3 regions of the Streptomyces sp. NPDC053755 genome follow, and region 1 is predicted to be linked to each of the others. Evidence: riboswitches for the same ligand, from Rfam matches in the RefSeq annotation. Region 1 holds a riboswitch; each other region holds the start of a gene.
What was found. Region 1 has a riboswitch for cyclic di-AMP ahead of AB0K65_RS06170 (LysM peptidoglycan-binding domain-containing M23 family metallopeptidase). Riboswitches for the same ligand answer to the same signal wherever they lie in the genome.
Positions count from the first base shown of each region.

Region 2: linked by a shared signal. The riboswitch ahead of AB0K65_RS13140 (transglycosylase family protein) and the one ahead of AB0K65_RS06170 (LysM peptidoglycan-binding domain-containing M23 family metallopeptidase) in region 1 are both predicted to bind cyclic di-AMP.
Region 3: linked by a shared signal. The riboswitch ahead of AB0K65_RS31485 (M23 family metallopeptidase) and the one ahead of AB0K65_RS06170 (LysM peptidoglycan-binding domain-containing M23 family metallopeptidase) in region 1 are both predicted to bind cyclic di-AMP.

Region 1 is NZ_JBFASK010000004.1:8,826-13,058, reverse strand. It holds gene AB0K65_RS06190 (aspartate aminotransferase family protein) at 1-141, shown strand, start outside; gene AB0K65_RS06185 (XRE family transcriptional regulator) at 237-884, shown strand; gene AB0K65_RS06180 (DUF6126 family protein) at 905-1,060, shown strand; gene AB0K65_RS06175 (tyrosine-protein phosphatase) at 1,110-1,922, opposite strand; cyclic di-AMP (ydaO/yuaA leader) riboswitch at 2,280-2,468, shown strand; gene AB0K65_RS06170 (LysM peptidoglycan-binding domain-containing M23 family metallopeptidase) at 2,473-3,405, shown strand; gene AB0K65_RS06165 (SGNH/GDSL hydrolase family protein) at 3,604-4,233, shown strand, end outside.
Region 2 is NZ_JBFASK010000010.1:130,233-134,465, reverse strand. It holds gene eno (phosphopyruvate hydratase) at 1-1,033, opposite strand, end outside; gene AB0K65_RS13140 (transglycosylase family protein) at 1,388-2,083, opposite strand; cyclic di-AMP (ydaO/yuaA leader) riboswitch at 2,086-2,300, opposite strand; gene AB0K65_RS13135 (transglycosylase family protein) at 2,516-3,472, opposite strand; gene AB0K65_RS13130 (cytochrome P450) at 3,652-4,233, opposite strand, start outside.
Region 3 is NZ_JBFASK010000062.1:16,392-20,624, reverse strand. It holds gene AB0K65_RS31495 (MerR family transcriptional regulator) at 1-653, shown strand, start outside; gene AB0K65_RS31490 (PP2C family protein-serine/threonine phosphatase) at 841-2,001, shown strand; cyclic di-AMP (ydaO/yuaA leader) riboswitch at 2,228-2,375, shown strand; gene AB0K65_RS31485 (M23 family metallopeptidase) at 2,387-3,475, shown strand; gene AB0K65_RS31480 (PrsW family intramembrane metalloprotease) at 3,540-4,233, opposite strand, start outside.

The DNA of each region.
Region 1 (4,233 bases):
CCGCCGCTGGTCATCGACGAGGCGGACATCGAGCGGTTCCTGACCGCGTTCACGGCGGTGATGGACGACGCCCACGGCGGCGGTGGGCTGATGTGGGACTTCGGGAAGACGCTGGTCAAGCAGGCGGTGGCCCAGCGCTAGGGCGGCCGCAGGCGGCGTCGGGCGGGTGCGTCGCCGGCGTTTGCCCCTGAGGCAAGAAACTTGCCTCAGGGGCAGGTTCCTGGCGCAATAGAGGGATGGAGCACCTTTCCGCGGGACCGTCCCCGGACCCCCTCGCGCCGGACGGACCGGACGAAGCCGCCGTCCTTCCGGACGTGGCCCCCCAGCTGCGCGGGCTGCGCCGGCGGCGCGGGCTCACGCTGGAGGCCGCCGCCCGCAGGGCCGGCCTCTCCCCGGCGCACCTGTCCCGGCTGGAGACGGGCCGTCGCCAGCCCTCGCTGCCGATGCTGCTCGCGCTGGCCCGCATCTACGGTACGACGGTCTCCGCCCTCCTCGGCGAGGTCCCGGCCGAGCGGGACCCCGTCATCCGCGCCGGCCGGTCCGAGCCCGTCGAGGCCGACGGCTGGATCTACCACCAGGCCGGCGGGCCCGGGCGCGCGCTGCAGGCGCTCCGCGTCCACGTGCCGTACGCCACCCGTTCCGACCTCGTGCGCGTCCACCCGGGTGAGGAGTGGCTGCACGTCGTCGCCGGCCGCGTGCGGCTGTCGCTGGCCGACGCCGTGCACGTCCTGGATCCTGGCGACAGCGCCCACTTCGACTCGCTCACGCCCCATCGCATCGGTGCCGCCACGAGCGGCGGCGCCGATCTGCTCTTCGTCCACACGCTGATGCAGAGCCCCGCCGCCGAGACGTGTCTCGGTGACGGGACCGCGCTCCCGCGGTGAATCCACGGAAGGGATCCGACATGTCCGACAAATCAACTGCGGTCACCGGCGAGGAGCGAGGGGGCGGCAAGTTCCCCAAGGGGCTGGTCCTGCGCCTCTTCGCCTATCTCGTGGCCGGGCACCTCTTCGCCGGCTTCCTCTACCTGCTGTTCACGCTCGGCGGTCAGAACCCGTGACCGGTGGTCCCGGTCCCGGCCTCCCGGGCGCGCGCGGCTCCTCGCCGGCTCAGGCCTCGGTGACCAGCCGCGCGCGCAGCCGCTCCCGCGTCTCGGGGGCGAGCGCGAGGCCCTGCGACAGGTAGTTCTCCGTCGTGCCCCAGGTCCGCTCCATGGTGTCGAACGCCGCCCGGAGGTACTCCACCCGCGCGTCGAAGAGGGGGCCGAGCAGCTCCATCACCTCGGGGGCCATCGCGTCCGCGGAAGTGGAGCTGCGACGGATCTTGTAGCGGCGGTGGGGGTCGTTCGACTTGACGTAGTCCGCCTCTATCGCCTCCCGCTCGACGCCGACCGCGAGCAGTGAGATCGCTATGGACAGCCCCGCGCGGTCCTTGCCGGCGGCGCAGTGCATCAGGGCGGGCACGCTGTCGTCGGCCATCGCGTGCAGGACCCGGCTGTGCTCCGCCGTCCGGTCGACCACCATCTTCCGGTACGAACCAGCCATGCGGTCGGCCGCCTTGCCGTCGCCGAGGGCCTCGCGCAGCTGCTCCAGTGCCCCGCCGCTGACCAGCTTCCAGAACTCCTTGCCGTCGGCCGGGTCGTTCAGCGGGATGTTCACGTTCCGCACGCCGGGGAGTTCGACGTCCGCGCCCTCGACCTTCCGGTCGGCCGCGTTGCGGAAGTCGAAGACGGTGTGCAGCCCGAGGCCGGCGAGGAAGGCCGCGTCCTCCTCGGTGGCGTGCGCCAGGTGGCCGCTGCGGAAGAGGCGGCCGAACCTGACCGACCGGCCGTCCATGGTCGGCAGGCCGCCCACGTCCCGGAAGTTGCGGACCCCGCTCAGCTCGGGTTCGGTCGACGAGACCTGCGGCAGCTGCTGCGTCACGAGTGCTCCTGAGTGTTGGCGGACTTCGACGATACGAGATCGGTTCCTGGGGCAATCATTCCGGGTGGTGGCCCCCGCGCACACCCCTCGGACGGGAATGGGTGTTCTGTCCGAATTAGGGCCTTGGTGATAACGCGCCCTGGTAAAAGGGGAGATGGGTTTCGGTGCGTGAGCAGCGTCATAACCGTGACGGAACGTGCCTGATCGTCTTTCGTGAACTCCCTGCGAGAAAAGGAGACCGAGGGGGCGGCATCCACGGAGGGTGACCGGAATTCCGGGCGGAGATCAGCCCTCGGAATGCGCGGGGAATAGGACGGCTTGTTCGCGCCGACCGGCTCGTCTACGGTCACCGTCAATCCGGTCGGACCGCCGAATCCTGCCACCGTCCGGAATCCGCACCCACCCACGTATGGCAGGAGCGGGGGACCCAGGTAGTACGCCGGTCCGGTCGATCCGGAACGGCTTGGGGTGAAGTCGCGCGCCATGGCGACCGGGCAACTCCAGCCCGAACCCGACAGCTCACCTCGCAGGCGACGGAGAGGAATTCGCCATGCCCGCGAAGGGTAAGCACCGCCGTCCCAAGGTCAACCCGATCACGCGCGGATTCGTCGCCGCCGGAACGGGCGGCGCCGTCGTCGCCCTGCCGCTCCTCGGCGCGACCGGAGCCCACGCCGCCGAGAAGTCCGCTCCCGCCGCGACCCCCGAGCAGGCCGTCGCCGCCGTCGCCGCCGCTCCCGCGAAGGCCCCGGCCGCCGCCAAGGCCAAGCCCAGGACGTACTCCGTCGTCGCCGGGGACTACCTGTCCAAGATCGCCACCGAGCACCACCTGGCCGGCGGCTGGAAGAAGCTCTACCAGGACAACCGGCAGGTCGTCGGCGAGAACCCCTCCCTGATCTTCCCCGGCATGAAGCTCACCATCGGCGCCAAGTCCACCGCCAAGGCGCCCGCGCCCAAGGCCGCTGCCCCCAAGGCCGCGCCGAAGGCCGAGAAGTCCTCCTCCGACGACTCCGCGACGCGCAGCTCCCGCAGCGCCGAGCGCACGGCGGCGGCGCCCGCCCAGGAGCCGCGGGCCGCGGCCTCCGGCTGGGTCGCCCCGGTCGGCAACGGCATCTCCACCCCGTACCGCGCCTCCGGCTCCATGTGGTCCTCCGGCTACCACACCGGCGTCGACTTCATGGCCTCCTCCGGCACCTCGGTCAAGGCCGTCGGCGCCGGCACGGTGTACTCCGCCGGCTGGAGCGGGTCGTACGGCAACGAGGTCGTCATCCAGCACGCCGACGGCACCTACTCGCAGTACGCCCACCTCTCCTCCCTCTCCGTCTCCGCCGGCCAGTCCGTCAGCGGTGGCGACGAGATCGGGCTGTCCGGTTCCACCGGCAACTCCAGCGGTCCGCACCTGCACTTCGAGATGCGCACCGGGCCGGGCTACGGCTCGGACATCGACCCGCTCGAGTACCTGCGCCAGAAGGGCGTCGGCGTCTGACGCGTCCCGCGCACCCGCTGCCCCCCGGGGGCGCACCGGGCCCGGCACCTTCGTGCCGGGCCCTTCGCGTATTCCGCCTTGGTGCAATCTTGACCGGTGGCATATCTCACCCTCCGTCAACACCTCCTTACGGTCGCGTAGGTCACACCCGTAAAGGAAAGATGTGCTCCCGTGGCAGACGATTCGAGATCAAGAGACATGGACGTATTCGGGTCGTACGCGGCGATCGGCGACAGCTTCACCGAGGGCGTCGGAGATCCCGGCCCCGACGGGAAGTACCTCGGCTGGGCGGACCGTTTCGCGGTCCTGCTCGCCGACCGGCTGCCGGAGCCCGACGCGTTCCGTTACGCCAATCTGGCCGTACGCGGCCGCCTCCTCGACCAGATCGTGGAGGAGCAGGTCCCGAGGGCCAAGGAGCTGGCCCCCGACCTGGTGACCTTCTGCGCGGGCGGCAACGACATCATCCGGCCCGGCAGCGACCCGGACGCCGTCGCCGAGCGCTTCGAGCGCGCCGTCGCCGACCTCACCTCCGCCGTCGGCACCGTCATGGTGACGACCGGGTTCGACACCCGCGACGTCCCCGTGCTGCGCCATCTGCGGGGAAAGATCGCCACCTACACCGCCCACGTCCGGGCCATCGCGGACCGCTACGGCTGCCCGGTCCTGGACCTGTGGTCCCTCAAGTCCGTCCAGGACAGGCGGGCTTGGGACGGCGACAGGCTGCACCTGTCGCCCGAGGGGCACACCCGCGTCGCGCTCCGGGCGGCCCAGGTCCTCGGCATCCAGGTCCCCGCCGACCCCGACCAGCCGTGGCCGCCCCTGCCGCCG
Region 2 (4,233 bases), on a different contig from region 1:
TCAGCGAACCGATCTGGTTGACCTTCACCAGGAGGGCGTTCGCGGACGCCTCCTCGATGCCACGGGCCAGGCGCTCGGGGTTGGTGACGAACAGGTCGTCACCGACGAGCTGGACCTTGGCGCCCAGCTTCTCGGTGATGACCTTCCAGCCGGCCCAGTCGTCCTCGAACAGCGGGTCCTCGATGGAGACCAGCGGGTAGGAGGCGACGAGCTCCTCGTAGTACTCGGTCATCTCGGCGGCCGAGCGGGACTTGCCCTCGAACTCGTACGAGCCGTCCTTGTAGAACTCGGATGCGGCGCAGTCGAGCGCGAGCGCGATGTCCTTGCCCGGGACGTAGCCGGCCTGCTTGATGGCCTCGAGGATGAGGTCGAGCGCGGCGCGGTTGGAGTCGAGGTTCGGGGCGAAGCCGCCCTCGTCGCCCAGGCCCGTGGAGAGGCCCTTGGTCTTCAGGACGGACTTGAGGGTGTGGTAGACCTCCGTGCCCCAGCGCAGCGCCTCGGAGAAGGACTCCGCGCCGATCGGGGCGATCATGAACTCCTGGATGTCCACGTTGGAGTCGGCGTGCGACCCGCCGTTCAGGATGTTCATCATCGGAACGGGCAGCAGGTGCGCGTTCGGGCCGCCGAGGTAGCGGAACAGCGGGAGGTCGGACGCCTCGGAGGCGGCGTGCGCGACGGCGAGGGAGACGCCGAGGATGGCGTTGGCGCCGAGCGAGGACTTGTCCGGGGTGGCGTCCAGGTCGAACATCGCCTGGTCGATCAGGCGCTGCTCGGTGGCGTCGTAGCCGACGAGTTCCGGGCCGATCTGCTCGATGACGGCGAGGACGGCCTTCTCGACACCCTTGCCCTGGTAGCGGTTCGGGTCCCCGTCGCGAAGCTCGAGGGCCTCGAACGCACCGGTGGAGGCACCGGACGGAACGGCAGCACGGCCGGTGCTGCCGTCGTCGAGGCCGACCTCGACCTCGACCGTGGGGTTGCCTCGGGAGTCCAGGATTTCCCGGGCTACGACGACGTCGATGGACGGCACGAGCATCTCCTTCTGGGATGTGACGCTAGATGTGACGCATGCGGTGCAGGGTCGCTTTGGCCTTGCGGCAAGAGCCTAACCGGCTCCGGGGCTCCAGCCCGCCGGGCGCCCGCCCGCTGGGACGAAAAAGGACCCAAGGGCATGCATATGGGGACGGACGAACCCAGAACTACTGGACAGTAACGAGGCCGGGCCGCCGGATGGGCTCCCGGGTGCGGGCCGGGCGGGCCGACGGCGTGCCCGTGACGCGCGGAACCCCGGCCCGACGCGCACGGGGGAAGGGCGCGCCGGACCGGGGTGGTCACCGCGGGAGGGTCGTGGGGCCCGTGGAAGCCGCCGGACTCACACGGGCCGCCGGGCTCACTTCAGGTGGAGCTGCTGGCCCGGGTAGATCAGGTCGGCGTCGTCGACGATGTCCTTGTTGAGCTCGAAGAGCTTCGCCCAGCCGCCCTTGACGTCGTGGGCGGCGGCGATGGTGCTCAGGGTGTCGTGGGCCTTGACCTTGTACTCGCCGTCGCCCTTCTCGACCTTCTTGCCGGTCGGGGTGGTGACGGTCTTCTTGGACTCGGCCTTCTTGGGCTCCGCGGCCTTCGGCGCGGTGCGCTTCTCGCTGCGGGTCGTCGGCTGCTCGGCCTGACGCTCCGGCGCGGGGGCGCTCTCCTCGGCGGAGCCGCCGTCGTACGAGGCGCCGGAGAGGCCCACGCCGCAGCTCGGCCAGGCACCCTTGCCCTGGCCCGCCAGGACCTTCTCGGCGATCTCTATCTGCTGCGACTTGGAGGCCTGGTCGGCGGTCGCGGCGTAGGCGGTGCCGCCGTAGGCGGCCCAGGTGGAGGCCGAGAACTGCAGGCCGCCGTAGTAGCCGTTGCCGGTGTTGATGGACCAGTTGCCGCCCGACTCGCACTGGGCGACGGTGTCCCACTCGGAGGCGGTGGCCGCGGAGGCGGACCCGGCGGTCATCAGCGGGGCGGCCACGGCGACGCCGGCGATGCCGGCGAGCGCGACGGCGCGGGTGGCCTTGGAAGCGCGACGGTGCTTGCCCTTGCTCGAAAGCAGCATGAAGTTCTCCTCACCGACGCCTGCGAGGTGAGCTGTCGGGTTCGGACCAAGTGAGTTGTCCGGCCGCGTGACCAGCACGCGGCTCCACCCCAAGCCGTTCCGGCCGTCTGTCTCGACGGCCGGGACCGGCACTTACCTGGGTCCCCCGCTCCTGCCTACGGCGCTTGCGCGACGACTGTTCCCATCGGCCGACGGCAGGATTCGGCGTTTTCGGTCGACGGGGCCCGCGGTGGCGAGCGGTGTCGACCGTAAACACAGACCCCCACGAAGTTCAAAGACGTCCATAGGGGAGAAATCGCCCCTACGCACCCCTGGGCGAGGGGCGTTTACGCAGGTGAGAAGCGACAGGAGCAGAGTTTGCGGACGTGGCGGGCCAGTTCGGGCAAAGAGACCCATGTCTCACTTACACAGAACCGGACATAGGGCCCCTAACTACCCCTGGGCGGGGACCGTTTCGGGCGACAGGTCGAGGCTCTGACCAGGCAGGATGAGGTCCGGATCGGCGCCCACCGTCCGGCGGTTGGCGTCATAGAGAGCGGTCCAGCCGCCGGGCAGCTCGTTCTCCTGGGCGATCTCGGTCAGATTGTCCCCCGGCTGCACGGTGTATTCGTCCGCGGTGCCGGAAGTGTCCGTGTTGTTCCCACCCGCGCCGGGTGTCGCGCTCTTTGTCGACCCGTCAGTCCCGTCGACACCGGCGGCCCCGTCGGCCGGCGAAGCGTGACGACCGCTCTCACGGCCCGCGTCTGTACCGGTTTCGAGGGTGTTGTCCGCATTGCCCGTCTCTGGGGCGGCGCCTCCGCGGTGCTTGCCGGTGCCGGGGGCGACCGGGGCGGAGGGCGCGGTGGAGGTCCCGGGCGTGGCACCGGTGCCCGGCGCGCCGGTGGTCGCCGAGGCGTCCGGCGACGAGGGCGCGGTGGAGGCGGGAGCCGAAGGCGCGGCCGGGGAGGTCGCGGGAGCGCTGGGGAAGGTCTCCGGCGCGGAGGGGCCGGCCGGGATGCCGGCGGTGCGGTTCGACTCCGCGGCCGGGCCCGTGGGCTCCTCCGGCGTGACCGGCGGTCCCGGGTCGACGTCGGGGACGGTGCCGTCGTTCGTCAGGCCGGCGATGGGGGCGCAGGTGGCCCACTCCGTGCCGCCCGCGGCGAACGCCCGCTCGGCCACCGTGATCTGCTGCGCGCGGCTGGCGAGGTCCGCGCTGGAGGCGTAGGCGAGACCGCCGTGCCGCTCCCAGGTCTCCTGGGTGAACTGGAGTCCTCCGTAGAGGCCGTTGCCGAAGTTGGCACTCCACAGGCCACCCGATTCGCACTCGGCCACCCGGTCCCAGGTGGCGACATCGGCGGCCGAGGCGGAACCCGCGCCGAGCAACGGCAGCGCGAGGGCCGATCCGGTCACACCTGCGGCGACGACTATGGCGGGGGCCTGGCGGGGTCTGCGGTGACGTCCGTTTCCGGAGCGCATGCGAGGTGCCTTTCGCGTGACGGCTGAGACTGCGGTGAACGTAGCGGCATTCGAACGTCAGTCACAAGTCGATGCAGCGGAGATCACGTAAAAGTCACAGTTTTGACGATGCGTCAGGTGCCAGATGGGGTGAACTCCACCGGAAGCGTGCGCAATCCACGCATGATGAGACCTCCGCGCCACCGCAGATCCGCCGGATCGACGGCGAGCCGGAGGTCCGGCAGCCGGGTCAGCAGCGTGGCGAGGGCGATCTGTCCTTCGAGCCGGGCGAGCGGGGCGCCGATGCAGTAGTGGATGCCGTGTCCGTACCCCAGATGCTGGTTGTCGCGCCGGGAGAGGTCGAGGGTGTCGGGCGCGTCGAACCGCGCCGGATCGCGGTCGGCGGCGGCGAGCACGACGAGGACCGGGTCGCCCGCCGGGATCTCCCGGCCGCCGATGGTCAGCGGCTCCGTCGCGTACCGCCACGTGGCCAGTTCGACCGGCCCGTCGTAGCGCAGCAGCTCCTCGACGCCGGTCTCCAGGAGCCCTCGCTCCCCCGCCGCCAGCGACGCCTGGAGGCGCTCCCGCTGACCGGGGTTCCGCAGCAGGGCGTACACGCCGTTCCCGACCAGATTGACGGTGGTCTCGAAGCCGGCGAAGAGCAGGATGAACGCCATCGCCGCGGCCTCGTTCTCGGTGAGGTGCTCACCGTGGTC
Region 3 (4,233 bases), on a different contig from region 1:
CCAGCCGGATCGGCGCCAACGGTTACCGGTACTACGACCAGGCGGCACTCGTGCGGCTGCAGCGCATTCTGCTGCTGCGCGAGCTGGGGCTCTCGCTCCCCGCCATCGCCGAGGTCCTCGCGGGGCAGCGCGACACGTCCGCCGCCCTGCGGACCCATCTCGCCCTGCTGGAGCAGGAGCGCGAACGCATCGGGCGGCAGATCGCCTCGGTGCGGACCACCCTCCACAAGACCGAGAACGGAGAAGAACTCATGGCCGAGGAAGTGTTCGACGGATTCGATCACACGCGGTACGAGGCGGAGGTCAGCGAACGCTGGGGCCGCGACGCGTACGAGAAGGGGGACCGCTGGTGGCGCTCGCTCAGCGCCGAGCGGAAGCAGGCGTTCATGGACGAGCAGGCCGGCATCGCCCGCGACTTCGGGCAGGCGGCCAGGGACGGCCTCGCCGCCGGCAGCGACGAGGTGCAGGAGCTGGCCCGGCGACAGGTGGCGTGGCTGTCGCACACGACGACGCCCGCGAAGGAGTACGTGATCGGCCTCGGCCGGATGTACGTCGACGACCCGCGTTTCACCGTCCACTACGACAAGCACGGCGAGGGCACGGCGGTTCTCGTCCGGGACGCCATGGAGATCTACGCCGAGCGGAACCTCTAGGCCGTGACCGCGCCTCCCCGCCGCCACCGCGCGAAGGGTCGGCGCCGAGCCCGTCGTCGGGGGAGTGGCGCGTGCGGGCCGTCCCCCAGTCGGCGGAGTGGAGGTCGCCGCCCGGCGCGGCTCCCGGCAGGCTGGGGAGGGCACGGTACCGTCCGTCGCCGTGTACGGACCCGGCAGGAGAGCACAGGTGGGGCAGCCAGCGGCGGGGAACGGGACCTCCGGGCATCCGCGTCCGCGTGGCGAACGCGCCCGCCGGTTCATCCGGGCCCTGCCTCCGCTGGTCATCGCGGGAGGGATCGTCTTCGACCTGTCGACCCCGCCCGCCTACACCGCCGCCCCGCTGTTCTCCGCCGCCCCGCTCATCGCGGCCCCGCTCTTCTCGATGCTGACGACCCTGCTCACCGGCATCGCCGCCGTACTGGCCTCCATCGGGCTGCACGTCTACAACGACACCCTCACCGACGTCCCGGCGCTCACCGAGACCTTCACGGTCATCACGGTCTCCGCCCTCGCCCTGCTGATCAACCGGGTCGTGCGGCGCAGCGGCGAGCGGCTGGCATCGGCGCGGGTGATCGCCGAGGCGGCGCAGAAGGCCGTGCTGCCGACGCCCGCCGAGCGGATCGGCGGGCTGCAGATCGCGGCACGCTACGAGGCCGCGCAGGCGGACGCGTTCATCGGAGGCGACCTGTTCGCCGTCCAGGACACCCCCCACGGCGTACGGCTCGTGGTCGGTGACGTACGGGGCAAGGGCCTGGACGCGGTCGAGGCCGTCGCCGTCGTCATCGGCGCCTTCCGGGAGGCGGCCGAGCAGGAGTCGACGCTGGAGGGCGTCGCCCAGCGCCTGGAGCGGGCGCTGGCCCGCGAGGGCACCCGGCGGGCCGGCCTGGACGCCGCCGAGGGGTTCACCACCGCCGTCCTGGCCGAGATCCCGCGCGGTGCCGGGCTCATCCGGGTGGTCAACCGCGGGCACCCGGAGCCGCTGCTGCTGTTCGCCGACGGCGGCCTGACCATGCTGGCGCCGACCGAGCCCGCGCTGCCCCTCGGAATGGGCGATCTGGCCGCGTGGCCGGACCGGGCAGACGCGACGCCGTACCCGCCGGGCGCCACGCTGCTCCTCTTCACGGACGGCCTCTCGGAGGCGCGCGACGCCCACGGGGCCTTCTACGACCCGGCGGAGCGTCTCGCCGGGAGGATCTTCCCGGGGCCGGAGGAGCTGCTCGACGCGCTCGTCGACGATGTGCGCCGGTACACCGGCGGCGGGACGACGGACGACATGGCGCTGTTGGCGGTGAGCCGTCCGGCGTTGGGGCAGCCGGTGCGGCGGCGGACGATGCCCGTGGTGCCGTGACGGGGGCGGTCGTGACCATCCGTGATCGAAAGATCCCGCTCCGATAACAGTTGACTTAACATCAGTTTCGAGTTGCGCACCGCCTTTTCACGGGAGGGGGGTCAAGTCGGGCCAATACCCCGCAATCCTGTGAACGATCAGTAGGAACAGCTTGGAATCAGGACCCCCTGTCTATTAACGTTCGATAACGCAGCGCGGTCGTCCCAGTCGTCGCAAGAGACGGCACCGTGCGCGTGCGCCGAATCCTGAAAGGGAACCGGGGAACCACCACTTGGGGTGAATCGGGCGCTTTCGCACCTGTGCGACCGTGCCCGTAGGAGACCTTCCTGCTCCGAACCCGTCAGCTAACCCGGTAGGCGAGAAGGAAGGAAAGGAGCACGCCTCCGTGGCGTCCAACACCCCTGCCCCCGAAGCCCCCTTCGACGCGTTCGGTGCCTCGGGTGCCGCCGGGACGGACCACGACGCGGGCACCTGGGAGGAGTGGAACCCGACCGAGGACTCCCTCCGCCAGCAGGCCCGCTCCGGAGGCCGTCACCGCGTCGTCAAGCAGCGCTCCGGCTTCGCCCGCTCCTCCACCGTCCTCGGCGTCGGTGTGATCGCCGCCGTCGGCGCGGGCGGCCTGGCCACCGCCCAGGAGAAGCCCGCCGTCTCCATATCCCTTCCCGACCTCGACCTCCCGGACGCCTCCCAGCTGCCCGGCGTCGGCGAACTCCTCGAGGACGGGACCGACGGAGCTGGCGACGTCGCCGCGACGGGCAACCTCCAGCCGCTCACCGCCACACTCGCCCTGGAGGCCGAGGGCACCGGGGCGGCCGAGGCCACCACCGCCTCCGCGTCCACCGCCGACGCGGGCGAGGCGCTGCGCGCCCGCATCCTCCAGCAGGCCGAGCAGCAGCAGGCATCCGCCGACGCCGCCGAGAAGGCCGCGGCGGAGAAGGCGGCGGCCGAGAAGGCCGCTGCCGAGGCGGCCGCCAAGGCGAGCGCCGCGGAGAAGGCGGCGGCCGAGGCGAAGAAGCAGGCCGAGGCCGAAGCGGCGGCCAAGGCCGAGGCGGAGCGCCTGGCGAAGCTCGCCGCGAGCTACGCCCTGCCCACCTCCTCCTACGTCATCACCTCCACCTTCGGCGAGTCCGGCTCGATGTGGTCCTCGGGCTACCACACGGGTCTCGACCTCGCCGCCCCCACGGGCACGCCGGTCAAGGCGGTCCACGGCGGCACCATCACCTCGGCCGGCTGGTCCGGCGCGTACGGCTACCGCATCGTCCTGGAGCTGGAGGACGGTACGGAGATCTGGTACTGCCACCTCTCCTCCATGACCGCCGCCGCCGGTCAGTCGGTGGGCACCGGCGAGACGATCGGCCGCGTGGGCGCGACCGGCAACGTCACGGGAGCCCACCTCCACCTGGAGGTCCACACCCCGGGCGGATCCGGCGTGGATCCGGCGGCCTGGCTCCGGGACAAGGGCCTGAACGTCTGACCCGGCAGGTCGGTCCTGGCCGGCGCGGCGGACGCCGCCGTGCCCGGTACGGGCCGGGCGTCCGTCAGCTGCGGTACGGGTTGTAGCCGCTGTAGTCGAGGTACTGCGGCGGCGCCCACACCTGCCCGGTGGCCCGCGCCGCGTACGTGAGCGCGGGGGAGGCCACCGCCTTGCGCTGCCAGAGGTGGTGCAGCAGTTCCTGCTCGCGGGCGGCGAAGTCCGGTTCCGCCGCGCCCCGCTCGGCCCGGTGGCGCAGGAACGCCAAGGTCGTCGCGAAGGCCTCGTACTCCCCGACCGCCTGCGCCGCGGGCTTTCCGTACGTCCGTGCGGCGAAGGCGCGGGCCATCGAGCGGGCCCGCATGGAGGAGAGCGCGAGCGGCTCGGCGGGGGAGAGCCAGCCCGCCGCCGCGTACGCCGGGAGCTGCCCGGATATCGTGCGCAGCTCCCGCTGCCGGCTCCATATCGCCAGCCAGGTCAGCAACGCGAACGCCGGCACCATGAACATGCCGTACACCAGGATGAACCCCCAGCCGCCGAACACGGCCGAGCCGTTCCACAGGGCGTGCATGCCCATGGCGAGGACCAGGCCGGCCACGGGGAGCAGGATCCGGCGGATTCGCCTCCGGCGGGCTGCGAGAGCCGCGAAGCCGAAGCCGAGGCCGGTGAGCACGGTGAAGAGCGGATGCGCGAACGGCGACATCACGATCCGCACGAAGAAGGTGCCGGCCGTCACCGAGCCGAGGCCCGAGGAGCCGAAC